One region of the Anaeromusa sp. genome, then DNA from elsewhere that is predicted to be linked to it. Evidence: riboswitches for the same ligand, from Rfam matches in the RefSeq annotation. Region 1 holds a riboswitch; each other region holds the start of a gene.

Evidence for each region. A riboswitch is a leader RNA that binds a small molecule or an ion and turns the genes downstream of it on or off. The one in region 1 is predicted to bind cobalamin.
Region 2: linked by a shared signal. The riboswitch ahead of PHF27_RS04390 (hypothetical protein) and the one ahead of cbiD (cobalt-precorrin-5B (C(1))-methyltransferase CbiD) in region 1 are both predicted to bind cobalamin.
Region 3: linked by a shared signal. The riboswitch ahead of PHF27_RS11495 (nicotinate-nucleotide--dimethylbenzimidazole phosphoribosyltransferase) and the one ahead of cbiD (cobalt-precorrin-5B (C(1))-methyltransferase CbiD) in region 1 are both predicted to bind cobalamin.

The regions. Positions count from the first base shown of each region.
Region 1 is NZ_JAQUZF010000009.1:14,984-26,120, reverse strand. Features, by position in the region: gene cobJ (precorrin-3B C(17)-methyltransferase) at 1-191, opposite strand, end outside; gene PHF27_RS02725 (cobalamin biosynthesis protein) at 218-1,303, opposite strand; gene cobM (precorrin-4 C(11)-methyltransferase) at 1,300-2,064, opposite strand; gene cobI (precorrin-2 C(20)-methyltransferase) at 2,052-2,789, opposite strand; gene cbiT (precorrin-6Y C5,15-methyltransferase (decarboxylating) subunit CbiT) at 2,792-3,382, opposite strand; gene cbiE (precorrin-6y C5,15-methyltransferase (decarboxylating) subunit CbiE) at 3,379-4,032, opposite strand; gene cbiD (cobalt-precorrin-5B (C(1))-methyltransferase CbiD) at 4,011-5,120, opposite strand; cobalamin riboswitch at 5,223-5,408, opposite strand; gene PHF27_RS02695 (LUD domain-containing protein) at 5,681-6,292, shown strand; gene ldhH (L-lactate dehydrogenase (quinone) large subunit LdhH) at 6,292-8,472, shown strand; gene PHF27_RS02685 (2-oxoacid:acceptor oxidoreductase family protein) at 8,929-9,465, opposite strand; gene PHF27_RS02680 (2-oxoacid:ferredoxin oxidoreductase subunit beta) at 9,465-10,283, opposite strand; gene PHF27_RS02675 (2-oxoacid:acceptor oxidoreductase subunit alpha) at 10,283-11,137, opposite strand, start outside.
Region 2 is NZ_JAQUZF010000018.1:25,001-28,104, reverse strand. Features, by position in the region: gene PHF27_RS04400 (hypothetical protein) at 139-282, shown strand; gene PHF27_RS04395 (STAS domain-containing protein) at 391-702, shown strand; cobalamin riboswitch at 747-929, shown strand; gene PHF27_RS04390 (hypothetical protein) at 1,073-2,044, shown strand; gene PHF27_RS04385 (sirohydrochlorin cobaltochelatase) at 2,173-3,066, shown strand.
Region 3 is NZ_JAQUZF010000100.1:236-8,679, forward strand. Features, by position in the region: gene PHF27_RS11485 (tetratricopeptide repeat protein) at 1-2,017, shown strand, start outside; gene cobC (alpha-ribazole phosphatase) at 2,039-2,593, shown strand; cobalamin riboswitch at 2,699-2,906, shown strand; gene PHF27_RS11495 (nicotinate-nucleotide--dimethylbenzimidazole phosphoribosyltransferase) at 3,046-4,080, shown strand; gene PHF27_RS11500 (PocR ligand-binding domain-containing protein) at 4,243-5,469, shown strand; gene PHF27_RS11505 (response regulator) at 5,526-7,169, shown strand; gene eutS (ethanolamine utilization microcompartment protein EutS) at 7,442-7,783, shown strand; gene PHF27_RS11515 (EutP/PduV family microcompartment system protein) at 7,787-8,272, shown strand; gene pduA (propanediol utilization microcompartment protein PduA) at 8,269-8,444, shown strand, end outside.

The DNA.
Region 1 (11,137 bases):
CTGGATACCACCGCCACCACTTTGCCTGCTTTCGCTTCATCCACTGCCGCCTGGCAGCGTTCCACTTCCTGCATCATGCCGGTGCCAATCACCGGTTTCCCCGCCAATAGCGGTTCAATTAACTCAATATACGTGTCATAGCCTGCCACCACTTGGGCCGTTTCAATAGCGGTCCGCGCCCGAGGCGTCATATCCTCCAGGCTGCCGGGGCCAATACCTACGACGATAACCCGCCCCGCACCACCGCCACCGTTACCGGTCCTCGTTTGGTTTTGGGGATGACTAGTTCCCCCTGTTTGTACTGATTCTGTAGCCATGCGGCTGCTTCGCATACATTTCCAACTCCAATCTGTTGAGATACAAAATTTGATTGCTCTAATTGATACTCCTTGACCGCTTGGGCTAAGGACTCTTTTTCATAGCAAATAAAGGGAATCTTCCAAGCTGCAGCTAAAGCCCGCAAGCCTGGTTCCTCCGCCTTAAGCCAGGCGCTGCCCAAGGAGGCCACGCTGGCCACAGAATACCCCTTTGCCGCCAGCGCTTCTTGCGCCGCCTGCTCAATTAACTCTGGCGAGGCGCCTTTACGGCAGCCCATGCCTACCAAAAGGCTGGGCGGGCGTAAATAAAGCACATGCGCCGTATGCGCCGTTAAGTCCGGCTGCCAGCAATCGCTGAGAATCACCAAACATTCGCCGCCGTCTTGCCAGGCGCTCAAAGGCTGGAAATCCACGCCCAACTCTGCCGCCCGCTCCCGCCATGTTGCGGCCTGAGGCAGCGTCTCATCCAATAAAAACGATACAGGCTTTCCCGCCGCTAAAGCGGCATTGATATATTTCATTTCCCCAAACGGTTCCAGCTTCAGTCCCAGCTTGACCGCCAGCACATCCGCCGCGACTGCGCCGGCCACATCGGTAGCCGTTGTAATGACCGGCACAGCCTCAAGAGCCTCCGCTACCTGCTGCGTCAACTCATTAGCGCCGCCAATATGCCCGGAAAGAACGCTGATCGCAAAATGGCTTCCGTCATCTACGGCCACCACAGCCGGATCGCGCCGCTTGTCGGCAAGCAGCGGCCCTACCATGCGCACCACAATGCCCAAAGCCATAAAGAACACCAAACCGTCGCAGTCGGCAAAACGAAGTTTCACCGTCTCCGCCAAAGAATCTAAGGGAAGGCAAAGCTCCCGCTCCTCCGGCTCAGCATGTTTAGCGTAAACTTCCACCTGCGCCGCAGGCAGCGCTTGCGCCAGTTTTACCGCCAACCGCGCCCCCTTGGCAGTTACGGCCAAAAAGGCCAGTTTCATTTTTTCGCCTCGCGGAACATATGTCCAAATTCCGGCGCATACAGCCGGGACAATTCATACTCCTTATCCAGGCAATGCCCTACGACGATCATGGCGGTACGATCCACGCCTTCTTCCGCCGCTTTGGCGGCAATGTCATTCAGCCGGCCCCGCAGGATGCGCTGATCCGGCCAAGAAGCCCGCTGTACCACAGCAATCGGCGTTTCCGGCGCATAACCGCCGGCAATGAGTTCATCCACCACATCTTGTATCATATGGACACTGAGGAAAATGCACATAGTCGCCTGGTGACTGGCCAAACTAGCCAGCTTTTCTTTCTGCGGGACAGGGGTGCGTCCTTCCATGCGCGTAACAATGACAGTCTGGGACACATCCGGCAGCGTATATTCCTGTTTTAGCGCCGCCGCGGTTGCCAAAAAGGAGCTGACCCCAGGTACCACTTCATAAGATACGCCTACGCCGTCCAAAGCGTCCATTTGCTCTTGAATGGCTCCGTAAATGCTGGGATCTCCCGTATGCAGACGCACTACTTCTCGCCCGGCTTGCGCCGCAGGCACCATGACATCCAACACTTCCTGCAGCGTCATGGAAGCGCTGTTGAAAATTTCCGCGCCTTCCTTAGCATAGCCAAGAAGCGCCGGATTAACCAAAGAACCGGCATAAACAATGACGTCCGCCGCTTCCAAAAGGCGTTTTCCCTTCACCGTAATTAACTCCGGATCTCCCGGTCCGGCTCCGACAAATTGAATCACACTGGCCATGTTTGAAAACCCTCCTGTTTTACCAATATCAAAGATAAATAATCCAGCTTCTGTCCTCGCAAGGAAGCTAAATCATGACAAATTCTCTGTTCCGGATACCCAAGGCGGCTAATCAAAACTGCCTTGTCCAAAAGCTGCAATTCTTCCAAAACAGTTACGATGGCGTCATATTTTCCGGCTACCTTCATCAAAACTGCATTAGGAAAACGCCCCAATACCTCGCGAATTTCCTCTGGATCCTCAATAGCAGGCACAATGGCCAGCTTTTCCGCGCCTTCCGCCAGCGCTTCTTGCAAATAGGCCGCCGCTGCTGAAAAAGAAGTAACTCCAGGCACGCATTCAATGGGAGCGTCCGGCAGCAGACGCCTTACGCGGGCCATCAAATACGTATAGGTGCTGTACAGCATGGAATCGCCGATGGTAATAAAGGCCACCGACAAGCCCTGGCGCAAAAAGCCGGCAATCTCTGCGGCTCCTTTTTGCCACTGTTCTTCCAACAGGGCGGCATCGCGAACCATGGGCATGGAAATCTCAACTAGACGGGCTTTAGCGCTTAAATGCGGCCCCGCCACCTGTTTAGCTACGCTGTCCGCACCTTCTTTGGATTTGGGCAAACAAATAATATCCGCTTCCCGCAGCAGCCGCGCCGCCTTCAATGTTAACAGCTCCGGATCGCCTGGACCGACGCCGATGCCGTAGAAAGTTCCTACTAAGGATGATTGCAAGTTTACTCCTCCTTCTTCTGGCAAGCGATGATAAACACTTGGTTCAAGGCTTGAAACAAATGGCTGCGCCCTGCCTTACGCAATCTCGTTGCTTGTACGCCAAAAGCTTCCAATGCGCCGTAGCCTGGACGCCCTTCACACAAAGACAAGGCTTCCTGCAGGGTTTCCGCCGTAACCGCCGTCAGCACCAGCCTGCCGCCAGGCTTCAGCAGTCGATCGCAGCCATTTAAAATCTCTGCCAAGTGTCCGCCGGAGCCGCCGATAAAGACTACGTCGCAAGGAGGCACCTCTTGCAGCGCTCCCGGCGCTTCCCCTTGAAGCACTTGCAAATTACGCAGTCCCTGGCGCTGTCGGTTGGCTTTAATGAGAGCCACTCCTTCGGGCACACGTTCAATAGCAAAAACCTGTCCCTTCGGCGCCGCCAGCGCCGCCTCCACCGCAAAGGAGCCGGTACCCGCGCCGATATCTACCACACAGCTGTCTTCTTCAATGTGCGCCTGCAGGAGCGCCAGCATTCGCACTTCCTTCTTGGTCATAGGAATATCGCCGCGCACAAAGGCTTCATCGGGCAAGCCGTAATGATGTCGTTTCATGCAAACTCCTCCTCGCCGCCCGTGGCCGCCTTAACAATAAAAATGGCGTGTGCAAAGCCTTCTTGCTGCGCTGCTTTCGCCAGCGTCGACCGCTCCACGCGTTCTGCCGAATACGACAAGGACTCGCATTGCCAGCATAATGTCGTCTCCGGCCAGCCCAACTGTAAAAGCCGCTCGGCAATTTCCTTGGGCCGATGCAAACGATCCGTAAGAAAAGAAAGCATCCGACCTGAACGATACAGCAACACTTCATCCGCGATTTCCCTGCCGTGAAAGCTAAGCAGGCTCGCATCCTGCCAGGGTTCCGCCACTCTGGCGAAAGCCAGCTGCACTGAACTGATGCCCGGAATGACCTGCAAGCGCTCTCTGGGAAAACGACGCCTTAACGCCGGCAGCAGGCTGTAAAAGCCAGGGTCTCCGGATACCATGACCACTACTTGTCCCTGCCGGCTTTCTTCTTCAATATAATTCAAAAGCCCCTCAATATCCGCATCAACCACCCGCCGCTTCGCTTCCGGCGGCGCCAGCGTTTCCAAGGCCCGCCTGCCGCCGACAAGTGTCTTGGCCGTAGCAATAGCCTCCCAGGCGGCTGGCAGCATGTACTCGCGGCTGCCCGGACCAATGCCCACTACAAGGATCTGATGTTCCATCCCATCGCGTCTCCTATCTTCTTTGCGTCTTGATCCATGCCCAAAAGCTCTCCTTGCAGCGTCACAATCACCGTACCCACTTCCAGATCGCCGAACACATGACGCCGCGCCCGTTCGCTGGCTTTAGCCGCCAGCAGCGGATACAGCTTTTCTCCCAACCCGGCAGCAGCAATATGAGGCATAGCTCCCTCAGTTGTCGCAGCCTCTAAAATATTCTTCACCGTCTCCTGAGAAGCTCCCAGCAATGCCGCATAGGCCGCCAGCGTCTCCATACGGGCATCCGCCATACGGTTATGGGTATGAAAAATACCGGCAGCTACTTTGGCCAATTTCCCCAGGTGACCGAAAAGCAACACTTTCTTCAGCCCGAATTCCGCCGCTTTTGTCAGCATGAATCCTACAAAATTACTCATTTGCACTACGCTCTCTTCAGGCAGCCCATATTTTAAGATCGCCGCATCCTGCCCAATCCTTCCCGGTACCAGCACTACGCTCTCAAATCCCTGCGCTTGAGCCACGCGTAGCTGCGGCGCCAGGGAGTTTTTAAAAGCCTCTTCCGACATCGGCTCGACAATGCCGGTAGTGCCAATAATGGAAAGACCGCCGCAAATTCCCAGCGAAGGATTCAAGGTTCGTTTGGCCAGCTCTTCGCCGCCGGGAATGGACAGCGTTACTGCCGCCCGCATCCCCTCCGGCAGCAGTTCCTCCAATACCAGCGCCAACATGCGCCGCGGTCCAGGGTTAATGGCCGGTTCTCCCGGCGCTATGGCCAGCCCCGGCTTGGTTACAGTACCTATGCCTGGTCCAGCAATTAGCGTCCAGCCCGCTCCCGGCTGCAAGACTACCTCCGCCACAAGAAGCGCGCCATGGGTAATGTCAGGATCGTCTCCCGCATCCTTGCGCACAACGGCGCGTCCGCCCTGCTCCCTGGCCGACGCTTCTTCCACCGGAACCTGCAGCCAGCTTCCTTGCGGCGTCTGCACAGCCACCTGCGCCGTCATTTCTCCTCGCCATGCCAAAAGCGCCGCCTTCAAGGCCGCAGCAGCGCATGTGCCTGTAGTCCTGCCGCTTCGCATGCGTTTTCGCAATAAGAAAACCCCCTTACGCAGGGGGTTTTGCAGCATCCTAATTGATTTTCCCAAAACCAAAAATAATGAGCTCACCCACCTGCCTATCTTCCGTAGGTCATAACGGCGTGTGTTAGAACAGGCAGGTCTCCTGACTCCGGTTCTTCGATTCTCTTCGCCTTCCCGGTTGCCCAGTGGCAGCGTATACACGCTCAGAAAAGAAACTCCCCGTTACAGTGGCGGGACCGCGTTGGCATTGCACCAAACTTCCCTATTAAGCATAAGCGCACCTATTCCCAAATCCGTATGTTCTTTTACTGTTCAAAAATACATTTATATTTAATTCCCTGTCCTGCAAAAAACTCCTGCCTCTTTCTTTATAATACACAGGATTTTTTTGCTCTCTTACAGCAAGCAGCCACCCAAACTACCTTTATAAAGAGCTCTTATTCCTAACACGTCAGACTTTTTTTTTTATCTTGTAAGATTTTTCTTACATGACCAGCAGGATTTTTCGTATTTATTGCGAAACATGTCATAGTGGTTTATTTATTTTATTTATTTTATGAGGGAGTGACACAATGAAACGAGTATGCGAGAACTGGAAAGAGCATTTTCCAGCAGGCAAAGTGGGCCAAGAACATTTTGCCGAATTTGAAACCCGCGCTAAAAATGTAGGTACCGAAATGTTTCATGTCAAAACAGCCGCCGAGGCGCAGGAAATTATCGCCAAATTGGCTGCCGACGTAAATGCAAAAAAAGTCGTCGCCATCCACAGCGCCTATGTAGACGCTTCCGGCGCCCTAGAAAAATTGCAGCAGCAGAATGTTACTGTATATACAGAAGCTGCCGACATTGCCGAACATGTGGAAACCGCTGATCTTGGCATTTCCACGGTAGAATTCGCCATTGCCGAAAGTGGTAGCGTCTGTTACGACGGCTATGCTTACGAAAGCCGTGTCGTCACCATGCTCCCTCCTTTGCATGTAGTATTTTTACCTGCCAGTCATGTAGTGCCTGGTATTTCTGAAGCTTTTGAAATTCTTTCTAAAGTATTTCATCACGGCTTCACCGGTTTCATCACCGGCCCCAGCCGTACGTCTGATATTGAACGCGTCTTGACCATCGGCGTTCACGGCCCCAGCCGCTTTGTCGTCATCGCAGTAGATGAAATGCCCGGAGGTGCAAACTAATGGAATCAACACAAGATCGTAACCTGCGCAAAGAGATTGAAGAAAAGCTCAATGACGAAGTGCTGCGCGGCGCCTTGGGCCGTTTTGCCGAAGCCTATCCTACAGCTCGCGCCAAAGCATATGAAAACGTAGAGGATTTAGACTCTCTGCGTGAAAGCTTCCGTCAAATGAAAATCAACACCGTTGCCAATCTGGAAGCCATTACCGATAAGTTTGAAGCCGAAGCCACGAAGCGCGGCGTAAAAGTCTACCGGGCCAAAGACGGCGACGACCTAAAAAAATATCTGATTGACCTGTGTCAGAAAAAAGGCATCAAACGCATTGCCAAGTCCAAATCCATGGCTACCGAAGAAATTCATTTGAACCATGCCCTGGAAGAGGCTGGCCTCCATGTAAAGGAAACCGACCTTGGCGAATGGATCATCGGCATTGCCGGACATCGCCCTTCCCACATGGTTATGCCTGCGATTCACTTGAGCCGCCAGCAATGCGCTGAGTATTTCAGCCAAGAGCTGCACAAAGAAATCCCTGTAGATATCCCTTACATGGTACAGGAAGCCCGTCTGAACCTGCGCCAGGAATTTGTCCAGGCAGACATGGGTATTTCCGGCGCTAACTTCGGCATTGCCGAAAACGGCGCAATCGGCCTCGTAACTAACGAAGGCAACGCCCGCATTGTTACGACTCTGCCTAAAATCCATGTGGTTGTTATCGGCTACGAAAAGCTGATTCCCACTATTCAAGATGCGTCCTACATCATGCGCATGCTCCCCCGTAACGCCACCGGTCAGCTGATGACCAGCTATATGACCTTGGTAGACGGCGTGACCCCTCTGATGGTCAAAGGTCCTGACGGCAAATGGGTGGAAGAAGAACGCGAAGTACACTACATTCTGCTGGATAACGGCCGCCTGAAAGCTGCCAAAGATCCGGTACTCAAAGAAAGCTTCAACTGTCTGCGCTGCGCCTCCTGCCTCAATGTCTGCCCGGTTTACACCGTCGTAGGCGGCCACGTGTTCGGCCACATTTACGCCGGCGGCATCGGCGCCATTTTGACAGCCTTCCTCCATGGCATGAAAGATTTCGAGCACATTAATGAAATGTGTATCGGCTGCCGTAAATGCGTGGAAGTCTGCCCCGGCAAAATCAACATTCCTGGCCTGATTGACGAACTGCGGGCGCGGGCGGTCAAAGAACACGGCCTCCCCTTTGCCGCCAAGGTCGTCTTTGAAAACGTCCTTTCCAACCGCAAGGTGTTCCACACGATGCTGCGTATGGCCTCCATCGGCCAAAAGCCGTTCCAAAGCGGCCGCGTCATCCGCCATTTGCCGCTCTTCCTTTCGGGTATGGCCAAGGATCGCAGCCTGCCGGCTATCGCTGATGCACCGTTCCGCGACCGCGTAGCGAAAATTACCAAAAAAATCGACAAGCCGGTCAAGAAAATAGCCTTCTTTGCTGGCTGCAACATCGACTTTGTCTTCCCCGAAACTGGCGAAGCCATTGTCAAAGTACTTCAAGATCTGAATATGGAAGTCGTCTTCCCCATGGACCAAAGCTGCTGCGGCAAACCGGTCCTCGGCATGGGAGACCGCGACACAGGCAAAAACATTGCCAAGCGCAATATTGAAGCCTTTGAAAAAGTGGATGCCGATGTCTTGATCTTCGGCTGCCCCACTTGCGCCGAAACCTGGCATGAAACCTATCTCAGCATTTTCGCCGACGATCCGGCTTGGCTGGCTCGGGCGGAAAAACTTGCCCACAAGGTTCAGGAATTCGCTCAGTTCGTTGCTCCCCTTTACGCCGCCCAAGGCCGCCTCAACAAGAAAAACGGCGCTACCAAGGTTACTTACCACGATTCTTGCCACATGCGCCGTGGTCTGGGCATCTACAAAGAGCAGCGCCAGCTTCTGGACGCCGCTAAGGATTATGAATTTGTCGAAATGAAAGACTGCGACAAGTGCTGCGGCATGGCCGGCGCTTTCGGTGTCAAGTACACGGAAATTTCCATGCCTATCCTCAAAAACAAAGTGGATAACATCAAGAACAGCGGCGCTGAAATTGTCGCTGTCGGCTGCCCCGCCTGCATGATGCAGATTCAAGGCGGCCTCGACAAGCAGGCTCCGAACATTCGCGTCAAGCACGTAGCGGAGATCCTTGCCGACGAAATCGACCGCAAGTAAACTCTCTAAAAAATCCAGGAAGCCCACCTAGGGCTCCCTGGATTTTTTCTTATGAAAAGAAGAACGCAGAGAAAAGCTAGAGGATTAAATTGAGGGAATAACCGAGGTTGCGGCGGCTGTGACTGTATTTGAGACTTTTATTGGAGCAAGACGGTCCGCAGGACGCAAAAATAGGAGACGACGGAGTAAAGTTCCGTATGTCTGAGCGCAGCGAGTTCACGGAACTGCCGTCGTTTCCCGCTTTGGCGAGGCGCGCGAAAAGCTTGTCTCAAATACAGTTATACCGCCGTTTAGGAAGAAATTCCTAGGCTTGAAATCTCCTTTCGCGTCTTTCGTGCGTTTCGCGGTTCGTTCACAATGTCCCCGTTATTGCGCAACCGCCAAAGTGCGAAATTTAAAAGGAGCTGCTAGAAACTGGCCTCAGCCTGTTCCTAGCAGCTCCTTCTTTAGTTCAGCTTATTGATGATGCGCTTTACCCAAGGCCAAGCCCAGAGAAAGAGCCTTCTGGTTCTTCTCTTCGGTACCTTTGGGAATGCGGTCCAAGACGGCTTCGGTCAAGGCGGCTTCGGTAACCATGTTAGTCGCGCCTACCAGCGCCCCTAAGGCGATGATGTTGGCGAACATGGCGTGACCCAGCTCTTCTTTGGCTGTCTTGGTAATGGGCAGCGAAAGAATCTTGGCGTCTACTTTTGGCACGTCTTGCACAAAGGTGCTATCCAGCATAAGCATGCCGCCGTCTTTGAGGACGGAGATGTATTTGTCGCAAGCAGCCTGGCTCATGGAGAGCATCAGGTCCGCCTTGGTGACTTTAGGATAGTCGATCGGGGCGTCAGCAATGATGACTTCCGCCTTGCTGGAGCCGCCGCGGGCTTCCGGTCCGTAGGACTGGGTCTGCACGGCTTCTTTGCCGTCGATGATGGCGGCTTCCGCCAGAATGATGCCGGCGAGGATGAGGCCTTGGCCGCCGGTGCCGCTTAAGCTAATCTGCCACATTATGCACGGCCTCCTTTCAGGCGTTCCACAACTTTGGCGTATTCGTCGGTAAATTCCGGCGCTACTTCCTGATGCAGTTCGCCGATGAGGAATTTATCGGCCAGTTGTTCCGCCGAAAGTTTGGCCGCCGCTTGGACGGTAACGGCGTGATCGCGCTGCCATTCGAGCATTTTCGAAGGCTGCGCCATTTTGTTTTTACGTCCGAAGCTAGTGGGACAGCCGGAAATGGCGTCAATCACGGAGAAGCCTTTATTGGCAATGCCTTTGGCAATAAGGTCGGTGAGCATCTTCGCATGGAACGAGGTACCCCTGGCCACATAAGTGGCGCCAGCGGCGACGGACAGTTTGGCGATATCAAAGGAGCGCTCAATGTGTCCGAAGGGCGCCGTGGTGGAGCGGCTGTTCTGGGGCGTGAGCGGCGAAGATTGGCCGCCGGTCATGCCGTAAATGTTGTTGTCGAAAATAATGGTGGTGAGATCAATATTGCGCCGCGCGGCGTGAATGAAGTGGTTGCCGCCGATGGCGGTAGCATCGCCGTCGCCGGTAATGACGATGACGTTGAGCTCAGGGTTAGCCATTTTGATACCGGTGGCAAAAGGCAGCGCCCGACCATGAGCGGTATGGACGGTGTTAAAGTCCATGTAGCCGGAGGCCCGAGAGGAGCAGCCGATGCCGGAAACGATGACGGTTTTATCCTGGTCCAGCCCCTGAGCGTCAATGGCCCGCAGGATGGCTGCCAGAAGAATGCCGTGGCCGCAGCCGGGGCACCAGATGTGCGGCAGCGCGGTTTGGCGCAGGTATTTTTGAATGTCTGCCATTAGTTCGCACCTCCAGTTGCCTCTACAAGAGCGGCTAAAATTTCGTCCGGTGTCAGGATGGTGCCGTCGAAACGGTTGACGCCGCGGACTTTATCCCGACCAACGTAGCGTTCGACTTCACCGATGAGCTGACCGTAGTTCATTTCCGGTACGATTACGGTCTTGGCCTTGGCGGCGGCTTTTTGCACGACGTCGCCCGGGAAGGGCCAGATGGTGATGAGTTTTAAGAGGCCGGCCTTGATGCCTTTGGCGCGAGCGGCTTTCACAGCGGCAATGGCCGAGCGGGCAGTGCCGCCGTAAGCGATGACGACGTGTTCGGCGTCCGCCATTTCGTATTCCGTATAAAGGGTGATTTCTTCTTTCGCCTGTTCCAGCTTGGTGTGCATGCGATCGATGACTTCGGTAGTCATAGCGGCGGTGCTGTTAGGCAGGCCGTTGTAGCCATGCATCAGGCCGGTTACATGGTAGCGGTAGCCGCTGCCAAAGGGAGCCATAGGCGGTACGCCGTCGGCTTCCGGTTTATACGCCAGGTAGTCCGCAGGAGCGCCGGTAGGCACTTTGCGGTCAATGATTTCGCAGCTGCCTTCTTCGGGCAATTCGACGCGTTCGCGCATATGGCCGATGACTTCGTCGAGCAGGAAGATAACCGGGGTGCGGAATTTCTCGGCAAAGTTGACGGCTTTAATCATCACTTCATAAGATTCTTTGACCGACGCCGGAGAAAGTACGAGAATGCCATGGTCCCCATGGGTGCCCCAGCGGGACTGCATGACATCGCCTTGAGCCGGCGAGGTGGGAAGCCCGGTACTAGGACCGGAGCGCTGCACGTTAACGATCACCACTGGCAGTTCCGC
Region 2 (3,104 bases), on a different contig from region 1:
GTGCTGGGAATTTTAGTTCGGCTAAACCGTTTTCGCCTTTGCAGTAGAGGGCGGAAGCGGTTTTTTATTTAAAGGGGGGATGTCGGACAAGTATAGATGATTCTATGGGAACTATGGTTTTTAAGAGGAGGATGTATAATGGAAAAAGTTGAAAAGTATGCTGGCGAATCGGTGAAGATTTTTTCGGAGAGCACGGAAGCAGCTTTGATTATGGGTGTTCTTTCGGTCTGCTTGTTGACGGTGTCCATTGTGGTACTGCAAGCGTTTTGGGTCATGCGATAAATAGAGCATAAGAGAGAAATGGATGAACTAACCAGGCTGTTTCTTGTGGTAGAAAACAGCCTGGTTAACATAGACAGCGGTTGTTTAAAGCAAGGGGGGGAAGTATTTATGGAGTATGCAATCGCGACAAGTGGCAACCAAGCGATCGTAACATTAAAAGGTAAAATTTATATTCAAGATGCATGTGTTATTCGCGAAGAAATAATTAATAAAATTGAAGCTGGTTATCACCGGGTTCTCATTAAGCTTGCAGAAGTGACGTATATGGATAGCGCTGGATTAAGTATGATGGTAACGTTGCATAAAGTGAGTCGGAAAAGACATGGATCGTTAGTTGTGACTGGCGTGCAGGGAATGGTTAAAGAGTTGATGCAGTACACTCACGTGGATCAAGCTCTGCGTTTGGAAGGGACACTGTAACATTGACTTTTTTTTCAGCTTTTGTTAAAGTTGACAATAACAAGTGCATAGTGAATGGAATAGGTGCCCGGAAGGGCTTAATAGGGAAGACCGGTGAAATGCCGGCGCGGTCCCGCCACTGTAATGGGGAGCAAATCCAAGAAATGCCACTGAGACGAAAGTCTTGGGAAGGTTTGGACGAGCGAAGATCCAGAGCCAGGAGAACTGCCTATTGGACAATCGCCATTTGACCTACGAAGGATGGGAAGGAGATTTTAAAACCGTTTGGTTTTGTTTTGCCGTGGCCCCGTCGTTTTGACGGGGTTTTTATTGTTGGTTAATGGTTTGAAGTTTCTATGGGCTTGCTAGAAGTATAACAGGGGGCATGCATATGAAAAAAGTAGTGGCATTGGCCATCGCAGGTATTGTTTTTTCTACGTCATCGTTGGCGTTAGCCGCGGAGCCGGAGTCGGAGTCTGGGATTAAACTCAGCGGCGACGTGACCGTAAAGTATGAAAAAGATACGAAGGACGGAGAAGCAAATGCTTCTGGTACCATGAGTTCGTTACGCTTAACAGGAGAAGCGGCATTGGGGAGCGGCTGGTCTGTATTCGCTCGCTTGGGAGCGCAATATGCTACGAATCCGGCCTTAGCGGACTACAATACAGATGGTTCGGTATATGGCGACAAAAAAACGGTAATGACCCTTGATCAGTTTGGCGTGACAAAACAAGCAGGAGATTTGGCATTTAAACTTGGGCGTCAAGATTTGACTATTGGCGCAACGTCGCTTCTTTACAGCCGCTCAGAGTCCAATATTGGGAAGCGGGCTTTTGTAGACGGAGTGACTGTAAATGGGGCCGCAGCGGGCTTGGACATCAACGCAGCCTTTGTACAAGAGGATAATGCCGGCGATGAAGACAACCGTATTTATGCGATTCGGACTGGCTTTCATCCCAATAAGCAGTTGCAGTGGGGGATGACGTTAGGTCGCTATCAAGATCGAGTCAATGGAAATACGAACCATTGGGCGCTGGACAGCAGCTATCAACAAGGCAAGCATACCTGGACGGCGGAATATACGCAGTCCAATCGCAGCGAAGACAATCGCGCCTATGCGGTAACTTGGAATTATGGCTTTGATGATAAAACGTCAATGTATATTACTGCGTTTAAAGTAGAAACGAATGGCGATATGGGAAAACAAAGCGATTTTGATAACAACAACAAGGGTTTTTATTATGGCGTTAAACATCAACTAAACAAAGATAATTCACTGGAATTGGTCTATAAAGATCAAAAGGAAGTGGACAGCGGTTTGAAAAACACAAAGCTGGAAGCTACATTTACTCATAGTATTTGAGGAGGAGCCGCTTGTTTTATAAGAAAGCAGCGATTCCTTGAAGAGAATAAACACTATATAAGGAGTGAGGGAATTTGAAAAGAAGTATTTTATGTTTGATGACAGCGGTTTTATTTGCCCTAATGGGAATGGCGACAAGTTTTTCCGTTTCCCAGGCAGCCGAGGCGCCAACTGTTAAAAAAGCCATTTTGGTAGTCAGCTTTGGTACAACCTATGCGGATACGCGCAAGGCTACGACCGATGCAGTGGAAGCGAAAATTAAGGCAGCTTTTCCGGAGTATGACGTGCGTCATGCCTTTACTTCCCGTATTATCATCAAAAAATTAGCGGAACGTGACGGACTTGTTATTGATACGGAAAAACAAGCGTTGGAAAAGTTGAAGGCCGAAGGCTACAAAGAGATCGTGATTCAGCCTCTGCATGTGGAAGCAGGCGATGAGTATTCTAAATTGATGCGTGTTGTGGACAAGTACGAAAAATCCTTTGACAAGGTTTCTGTAGGTCGGCCGATTCTTTATTATACCGGCCAAGAAGGGGAAAAACCAGATGACTATGCTATCGCAATTAAAGCGTTGCAAGACCAATTGCCGAAATTAGGAAAAAATGAAGCTGTTGGCTTGATGGGTCACGGTGGTGTAAACCCTTCGAATACGGCGTATGCCGCTCTGCAACTAAAGCTTCAAGATGCAGGCTTGAAAAACGTCTTTGTTTTCACGGTGGAAGGGTATCCTACTTATGAGAATATGGTCACAGCGTTAAAGGCCAATAAAATTAAGAAAATCACGCTAATGCCCTTTATGCTGGTAGCTGGCGACCATGCTCAAAATGATATGGCGGGCGACGAAAAGGATTCTTTTAAATCGCAGTTGACTGCGGCAGGCTTCCAAGTAGAAGCGTATATTCACGGTTTGGGAGAAAATAAAGGGATTCAGGATATTTATGTACAGCATGTGAAAGATGCGATTGAAAATAATTATAAAGAACGCGGCAAGGATAAACCTGTAATTCCAGTTATTGAATAAATTGAATAGGCTATAAATGCAATAAAAGGCTGCCGAGA
Region 3 (8,444 bases), on a different contig from region 1:
TTTTACGGAAGCTGCTCTTTCTTTTTCAAAGGCGCTGCAATTAAAAGAGGATGCGGATATTTACTATAACCTAGGAATTGTGCAGACCGTGCTAGGACAAGGTGTAAGTTCTAAACAGTCTTTTCAGCGCGCCATAGAACTTCGGCCGGATTTTCCTGAAGCTTATAACAACTTAGGCATTTTGTTGCAAAGCGAAGCTTCGGAAGAGGAAGCAGAATACTGCTTTCGCCAGGCGATCAAAATCAAAAAAGATTTTTCTGAAGTCTATAATAACCTCGGATTGCTTTTGGTAAAAAAAGATCGCTTGGTTGAAGCGGAAGAATGCTATCATGAGGCGCTTGCGCTATCTTCCAGTTATCCGGAAGTCCATAATAACTTGGGCTTGTTAATGATGAGAAAAGAAAGTCTAACTGAAGCAGAGCATGAATTTCGACTTGCCATAAAAGAAAATGAAAATTTTCCGGAGGCATGCAATAATCTTGCAGTAGTTTTAAGAAAAAATGAAAAGTGGCAAGAAGCAGAGGTCTTTATTAAAAAGGCAATTGAAATTCGGCCTCAATATCCGGAAGCATATTATAATTGGGGATTAACATTGGCGGCGCTTGGTAATATCGAGGCTGCTATAGAGGCATACTGCAAAGCGATTGAACTCCGAGCAGATTATCCGGAAGCGTATAACAATTTGGGCGTGATTCTTTTAAAACAAGGAAAATTGGAGGATGCGGAAAATTTTTTTCATCATGTTATCGAACTAAGTCCCAATTTTTCGGAAGCCTATAGTAACCTCAGCGCAGTATTGAAAGATGGGCCACGCCTTGAGGAAGCGGAAAATTATGCGAAACGTGCCATTCAATTGGATCCTAGCGATGCGGGAGCATATAATAATTTAGGTGCAATTTTAAGAAATCAGAATCGCTTAAGGGAAGCAGAAAAGTATTTTTTGAAAGCTATCGAATTGAAGGCAGACTTTCCGGAGGCTTTTCATAATTTAGCGATGACTTTGATGGAAACGGGGACTCGCTTTAAGGAAGCGGAGTCTTTACTTCAACAAAGTTTGGAACTTCGTCCTGGTTTTGCGGAAGCGGAATATACGTTAGCGGCACTCTATCTTTTGCAAGGAAATTACAAGCAAGGATGGGAAACGTACGAGGCTAGGTTTGCTGTTTTTAATAATTATCAACCGCCGGTTCGACGCTGGCAGGGAGAGGATTTAGAGGGAAAGCATATATTGCTTTCTTGCGAACAAGGTTTTGGCGATACATTGCAGTTCGTTCGTTATGCTGCAGAAGTGGCAAAGCAGGCACGACACACAACCGTATTGGTACAAAAGCCGCTTGTTAGGTTGTTTGCCAACTCGGAAAAAATTACTTTTGTTTCTTCGACTAGCGAGTGTTCGTGGGATGAGTATGATTTTGCTTGTCCGTTATTAAGCCTGCCAATGGTGTTTGAGACGGATGAAAAATCGATTCCTGCTGAGATTCCCTATGTAGTTGCCAACGAGACGCTAGTGAGTAAATGGAAGGATATTCTTGCGAAACAAAGTAATGGGAATGCATTGAAAGTTGGGGTGGTTTGGGCGGGAAACCCAGGGCATAAGAATGATCGCAATCGTTCTGCTCAACTTGCAGAAGTTGCAGAACTTTTTAAGGCTGTGCCTGTTTTATGGATTAGCTTGCAATTAGGCGCGGAGAGCAAGGTGCTACAAAATAGCGCCATTCCTATTGCTGATTTTACAGAGCTGCTTACTAACTTTTCCGAAACGGCAGCATTAATTGCCAATTTAGATATGGTGATTGCAGTAGATACGGCTGTTGCCCATTTAGCGGGAGCAATGGGGAAGAAGACTTGGCTTCTCTTGCCGTTTGCACCTGAATGGCGCTGGCAACTGCAGCGCGAAGATTCTCCTTGGTATCCAACGATCCGAATTTTTCGTCAAACCCGAGTGGGAGACTGGAAAGACGTTCTGCAAAGAGTGGCAACGGCCTTGACGAGTGAAATAAAAGTGTCTGAAGTATAAGGTGAAGAGAATGGAGTCATTATGAAGATTTGGTTTGTGCGACATGGTGAAACCGAGTGGAACCGGACCAAACGGTATCAGGGGCATAGCGATATACCTTTGAACGAAAACGGGCGGAGGCAAGCGCAGGAAACAGCGGCTTTATTAGCAAAGGAGCCGCTGGCGGGGGTCTATGCCAGCGATTTGAAACGGGCTGTAGAAACGGCGGAGACAATAGCGCAGCCGCACAGGCTACAGGTGCAGCAGAAGCCGGAACTGCGAGAACTTCACTTCGGCTTATGGGAAGGTCTGCGGTATGAGCAAATTATGGAAAAATGGGCGGATGAATTGAGCTTAATGTATGAGCATCCTGAGAAGGGATGTGCGCCGGAGGGCGAGGGCTTTAGCGAGCTGGCAAAACGAGCGTGGCCGGCGCTGCAGGCGATTCGTGAAGCGCATCAAGAAGAGGAAGCAATTGCGGTGGTGGCTCATGGAGGCACCATTCGCGTTTTATTATGTTTGCTGCGAGGGAAACCGTTGCAGCAACTTTGGGATGTGGCGATTGAACATGGACAGGCTACAAGGATAGATGTGTAAAGAATAGGAGTATTTTGACTACCTTGCCCATTATCTTGTCGAGCCGTTTCAGTGAGGCAGGATTTAATTTGTTTATCGGAGAAAAGAATTTTCAAGACAACTGAAAAAGGATGCCACCAAACAGGTGCCTTCGGAAGCTTTGAAAAAACCGGAGGAGAATAGGGAAGTTCGGACAGGCCATTGGCCTGTAAACGATGCGGTCGCGCCACTGTATTCGGGGAGAGCGCTTGCGTATGCCACTGGGAAACCGGGAAGGTGCAGGAAGCTTGAGGAACCGTTAGCCAGGATACCTGCCTGTTTTGGCTGTCATGCACCCTCGCGCCAAGGGGAATGCCAGAAGGATAGGTACACTTAAGAAAAGATACCTAGCCTTTGTGGCTGGGTTGTTTTTATATCCCTCATCCCCGCTGGTACGGCAGTTGCAGGCTGAACGTGTTGAAGGAGGGGCTTTTATGAGTTTGGAACAGGAAGTGAATGAGTGGATTGACGGGGCGGCTAAACCTCGTCATAGCCTGGGCTTGTTGGAAAAATACCTAAAAAAGATGGTGCTGTCCTGGGGCGAAGTGAAAACAGAGCTGAAGCCCTTTCATTTAGTGTTTGCGGCGGATAATGGCGTCATTGCTGAAGGCGTGGCCAAAGACCCTGAGGAGATTACTTATTTGCAGGCGCAGAATATGGTGGATGGCCGGGCGACGATCAGCTGTTTTTGCCAGCAGTGCGGCATACCTTATCGGGTCATTGATGTTGGCGTCAATTCTACAAGACCTTTTACTGGAATTTCTCGCAAGGCGGCCATGGGCAGCCGCAGCTTTCTCAAAGAAGAAGCCATGAACGAGGCTGAATTTGCGGTTGCCTGGGAAGCCGGGCAGGAACAGGTTCGTCAATTGGCGGCTAAAGGCTACAACCTAATTTCAATGGGTGAAATGGGGATTGGCAATACGACGACATCATCAGCGGTTTTACACGGCTTGACCGGTATTTTGCCGGAGTTCATTGTCGGCGGCGGCGCCGGGCTGCAGACGAGCGAATTGATTAAGAACAAATGCCAGGTAGTTGCTAAAGGCGTAGAATTGCATAAAGAGAAGTTTCATACCGCCAAAGATATTCTGCGTTGCGTAGGCGGCTTTGACATGGTAGCCATTTGCGCCGCTATGCTGGAATGTGCACGCTTAAAAACGCCCTTTGTCATTGATGGTTTTATTACGGCCGTTGCTTATATTTGCGCCTCAAAGCTGGATACTGGGGTGGAGAAGTACGCGATTCCGTCCCATATGTCCCGGGAACCGGGGATGGCATACTCTTTGCTGCTAGGAAATATTCCGGCGGAGGAAGTGGTGCTGAAAGCCAATATGGCTTTAGGCGAAGGGACAGGAGCCGTATTGATGGTGTTTTTGCTGAAGACTATGCTCTATACGATGCATAATATGGCGCGGATTACCGATTTTATTCCAGCGGCGCCGGAAAAAGAGCAACGAGCTGCCTTGTAAAATATTGCCAAAGAAGTTGGCGATGCATGACAAAAATTTCACATCCCGAAATCCTGACGCAGGAAAATCGTATCCGCATAACTAATAGTATTCATTTATGCGAAAAATTTGACAAGACAAAAACCTGCCGGATGCGTCGTAAAAGGATGGAGGGAATTGAACATGCAAGTCAGCCGGTTTACGTTAAGTGAAATTGTTGACACTAGTGTATTGCAAGAGATTCAAGATAAGTTTGCAGAAGCCACAGGACTGGCGGCAGTCATCGTAGATCCCGAAGGCCGCCCCATTACCAAGCCTAGCCATTTCACCTGTTTTTGCAATTATGTTCGTTCTTTTGAAGAGGGCTTTCGCCGCTGTATGAACTGCGACGACAAAAGCGGCCGCCGGGCTACGCAGAATAAGCGTCCCATGGTGCATCTTTGCCATAGCGGGTTGACGGATTTGGCGGCGCCAATTATTGTGCAGGACGAGTATATCGGCGCATTTTTGGCGGGCCAGGTGGTAGTGGAAACCGAGCATAGCGATATTAAAGAGGTCAAAGAAGAAATGTATCGCCGTGTGGCGGATTTGCCGGTAGATAAGGAAAAAATAGGGGAGCTTTTTGACCAGGTGGAAATTGTGCCGGAGCATCGCATTAAGGCTGGGGCGGATCTGATTTATATCATGTCCAACTACATTGTAGAAATTGGCCTGGCCAATATTGTGCAAAAGCAGCTGATGCTGGAGATGAAAGCCAAGGCGGAGCTGGAAAGCCTGCTGCAGGTGACGGAATTGAAGGCGCTGCAATCACAGGTCAATCCTCATTTTTTGTTTAACACGCTGAATACTATCGCGCGCTTGGCTTTGTTGGAAGGAGCGGAAAAAACCCAGGAAGTGGTGTACGCCTTAGCGGATCTGCTGCGCAATAATCTGAGGGATATTGACGTGCTGCGTACGATCGAAGAAGAGGTCAAATCCACGCGGGATTATTTGACCATTCAAAAGGTTCGCTTCGGCGACCGTATTGCCTCGGAGATTCACATCGATGCCACTCTTTTAGAAGGACTCATTCCAGCGTTGACTCTGCAGCCGTTGGTGGAAAACGCCATTATTCATGGTTTGGAAAATCGAGTGGAAGGCGGCAAAATTTTTCTGGAAGGACAGATGGATAACGGTGATATGGTGTTGACGGTGAGAGATACTGGCGTGGGGATGTCGGCGGAACGTTTGCAGAGCTTGTTTCGAGAGGAGCGGCGGCAAAATTCGCATGGACAGACAACCGGCTTAGGTATTATGAATGTACATAAGCGTATTTGCCATTTTTTTGGCGAACAATACGGCCTTTCGGTAGAAAGCATGCCTGGAGAAGGAACTTCGGTACGGCTGCGTCTGCCGTTTCGGCATAATTAAATGATCGCAGAAAGTCGGTCAGGGAAGACCGGCAGCATTCGGGAAGGAGTCGTTGTATGTATACGCTGTTGATAGCCGACGATGAACAATTGGAGCGGCAAGCGTTGCGCTTCATTATTGAAAAAAACTATCCTCAGGTTCAGATTGTCGGTGAGGCAGGCGATGGCGCCAGCGCTGTCCGGCTGGCCATGGAAGAACGGCCGGATATTGTGCTGATGGACATCCGGATGCCGGAGATCAACGGCTTGGAGGCGGCGAAAAGCATTCGGGTGCTGCTGCCGGATACGCGCATTGTGATGCTGACGGCCTTTGACGAATTCAGCTATGCCAAACAGGCCCTCTCCATGGGTGCTGTGGAATATTTGCTGAAACCAGTGCGGCCAGAGGAGCTTACAGAAACACTGCGCAAAGTGGCTGAAGGCGTCAAGGCCATGAAAAGCAAGCACCAAGAAGAAGAAGCGTTGCGCAAAAGCGTGGCCGAGGCCATGCCGTTTATTCAAATGTCTTTTGTGTATGACCTCATTTCCGGGCAAGTGGAAGAGATGACGCATTATCGGGAACGGGCCAGCTTTTTGGGTTTGGCTGTGGATCCTGGTGTGGCGCTGGTGATTGATATTGATAATTTCCGCAAACTGACCCTGCAGGCCTCGGAACTAGAAAAACAGGGCATGAAGCAGCGGCTGCATCAAAGCATTTGCCGAGCGGTGCGGGCTCGAAGCGGCGTAGGCAAGGCGGCGCTGGTGGCTCCTATAGGGAGTGACAATATCGTCGTATTACTGGGCTTAGAGAACGCGGAGAATGCGGATATGGCTAAAGCGGGGGCATTGCGGGAAGCGGAAAGCATCCGCAGCGTGGTAAGCGAGGAGCTGGGTCTGAGCATTACGATCGGTGTGGGTCGCTACTATAGGGATCCGCGGGATATTTACCGCTCGTATCACGAAGCCATGAGCGCCCTGCGACAGCGGTTTTATCTGGGCAGCAGCCAAGTGATTCATATTGAGGATGCGCCGCATTTGAGCGAAGGGCCTTTTCATTATCCTTTCCATGCGGAGCGGGCTGTCTTGGATAAAGTACGCTGTGGCGACCGCAAGCAAGCCAAAGAAGCGTTAAAAAGTCTTTTAGGTGAGATTTTTGCGAAGAAAACACGCTTGGAAACCGTCAAAGCATGTGTGCTGGAGCTGTTAGTGGTGCTCTCGCGGTCGGCGGTGGAAGGCGGCGCTAGTTTGGACAAGCTGACGTTGCTCAATTTCTATTGCATTCAGCGTCTGAATGAATGCAAGGAGCAAAGCGATATTGAGCGCTGGATGATGGAAGCGCTGGATCAGTTTTTGGATAACATGTTGGAAAACCGCAATAGCATGAATTTGCGGGTTATGAATAAAGCCTGCGAGTATATTGTCGCTAATTGCCATCGCAACCTGCCGCTCGAAGAAGTGGCTCAGACCGTGCATTTGAGTCCTTTTTATTTCAGTCGTTTATTTAAAAAGGAAAAAGGCTTTAATTTTGCAGATTTTATTACCAGAGTACGCCTGGATCGGGCTAAAAAGCTTCTCTTAGATCCGGACTACACGGTGGTGCGGATTGCCACGGAAGTAGGCTATCAAGACGCCAGCTATTTTTGCCGTGTTTTCCGCCAGTCTATGGGAATGACGCCCAATCAGTATCGGCAAGAACTGCGCGGCGAAAAAACAAAAGTCTAAGAAACTTGTAGAAAATAGCATAGTAAACCTGCCATAAAAAAAGATTGCCTTCGGGCAGTCTTTTTTTGCTTTTATATTAAAAAAATTTGGAAAGATCCGCAAAATCTTCTTATCTCAAAATAGAGGAGTGTATTTTTGTCTAAACAGGAGGTTGGGAGCAGCAAGGAACTTCAGTAGGGGAGCAACAAGGACTCAAGGGAGAATGAAGGCAATCGCCAATTAATACACATGTAGAATCGTCGAATTATTTGCGAAGATTGTGAGGAAGGCCGATGAGTATGGAAAAGCAGAGAGTTGTACAAGAATATGTACCAGGAAAGCAAGTGACCTTGGCGCATTTAATCGCCCATCCGAAAGCGGTGCTCTGTGAAAAGCTGGGTGTAGCAGAGGGCGGCGCTATCGGTATCTTGACCATTACTCCTTGCGAAGCGGCTTTGATTGCTGCAGATGTAGCCACCAAGACGGCGGCCGTGGACATTGGATTTATGGATCGTTTTACCGGTTCTGTGGTGCTGGTGGGCAGCGTTTCTGCTGTGGAAGCGGCTCTGCGTCAGGTGAATGCCGTACTGATGGATGGCCTCGGCTTTACCGGTACTCGCATTACCAGGTCCTGAGTGATGAAACATGTTGCGAAGCGCAAGGTCATGATGGTAGGCGCTGTAGGAGCTGGCAAAACGTCGCTGGCGTATGCCTTGGGGCAGCGGGCGAAGGAAGTCAGCAAGACTAGTGATATTGAATTTTACGACGATGCTATCGATACTCCAGGGGAATACGCGCAAATCCCGCGTTTTTACTCGGCGCTGTTGGTGACTTCCATGCAAGCTGCAGGCGTGTTTATTGTGCAGGATGCCTCTCAGCGACTGCCGGTGCTGCCTCCCGGTTTTGCAGGCATGTTTACCAGACCGGTGGTGGGCGTAGTAACCAAAGTAGATTTAGAAAAGGCTGATCGCGAACGCGCAAGACGATTTCTGGTGCAGGCGGGAGTCAAAGAGCCTGTGTTCTTTGTCTCTTCCCATACAGGTGAAGGCTTGGATGAATTGACGGACTGTCTAGAACAGATGGATCGCGGCTCATCTGCCGGAGGAAAGGAGGACATAAAATGAACGAAGCGTTGGGTATGGTGGAAACGAAAGGTCTTGTCGGCGCCATTGAAGCGGCTGATGCCATGGTCAAGGCAGCCAATGTACATTTGGTTGGCTACGAAAAAATCGGCTCCGGCCTGGTGACGGTTATGGTGCGCGGTGATGTCGGTGCTGTCAAAGCGGCTACCGATGC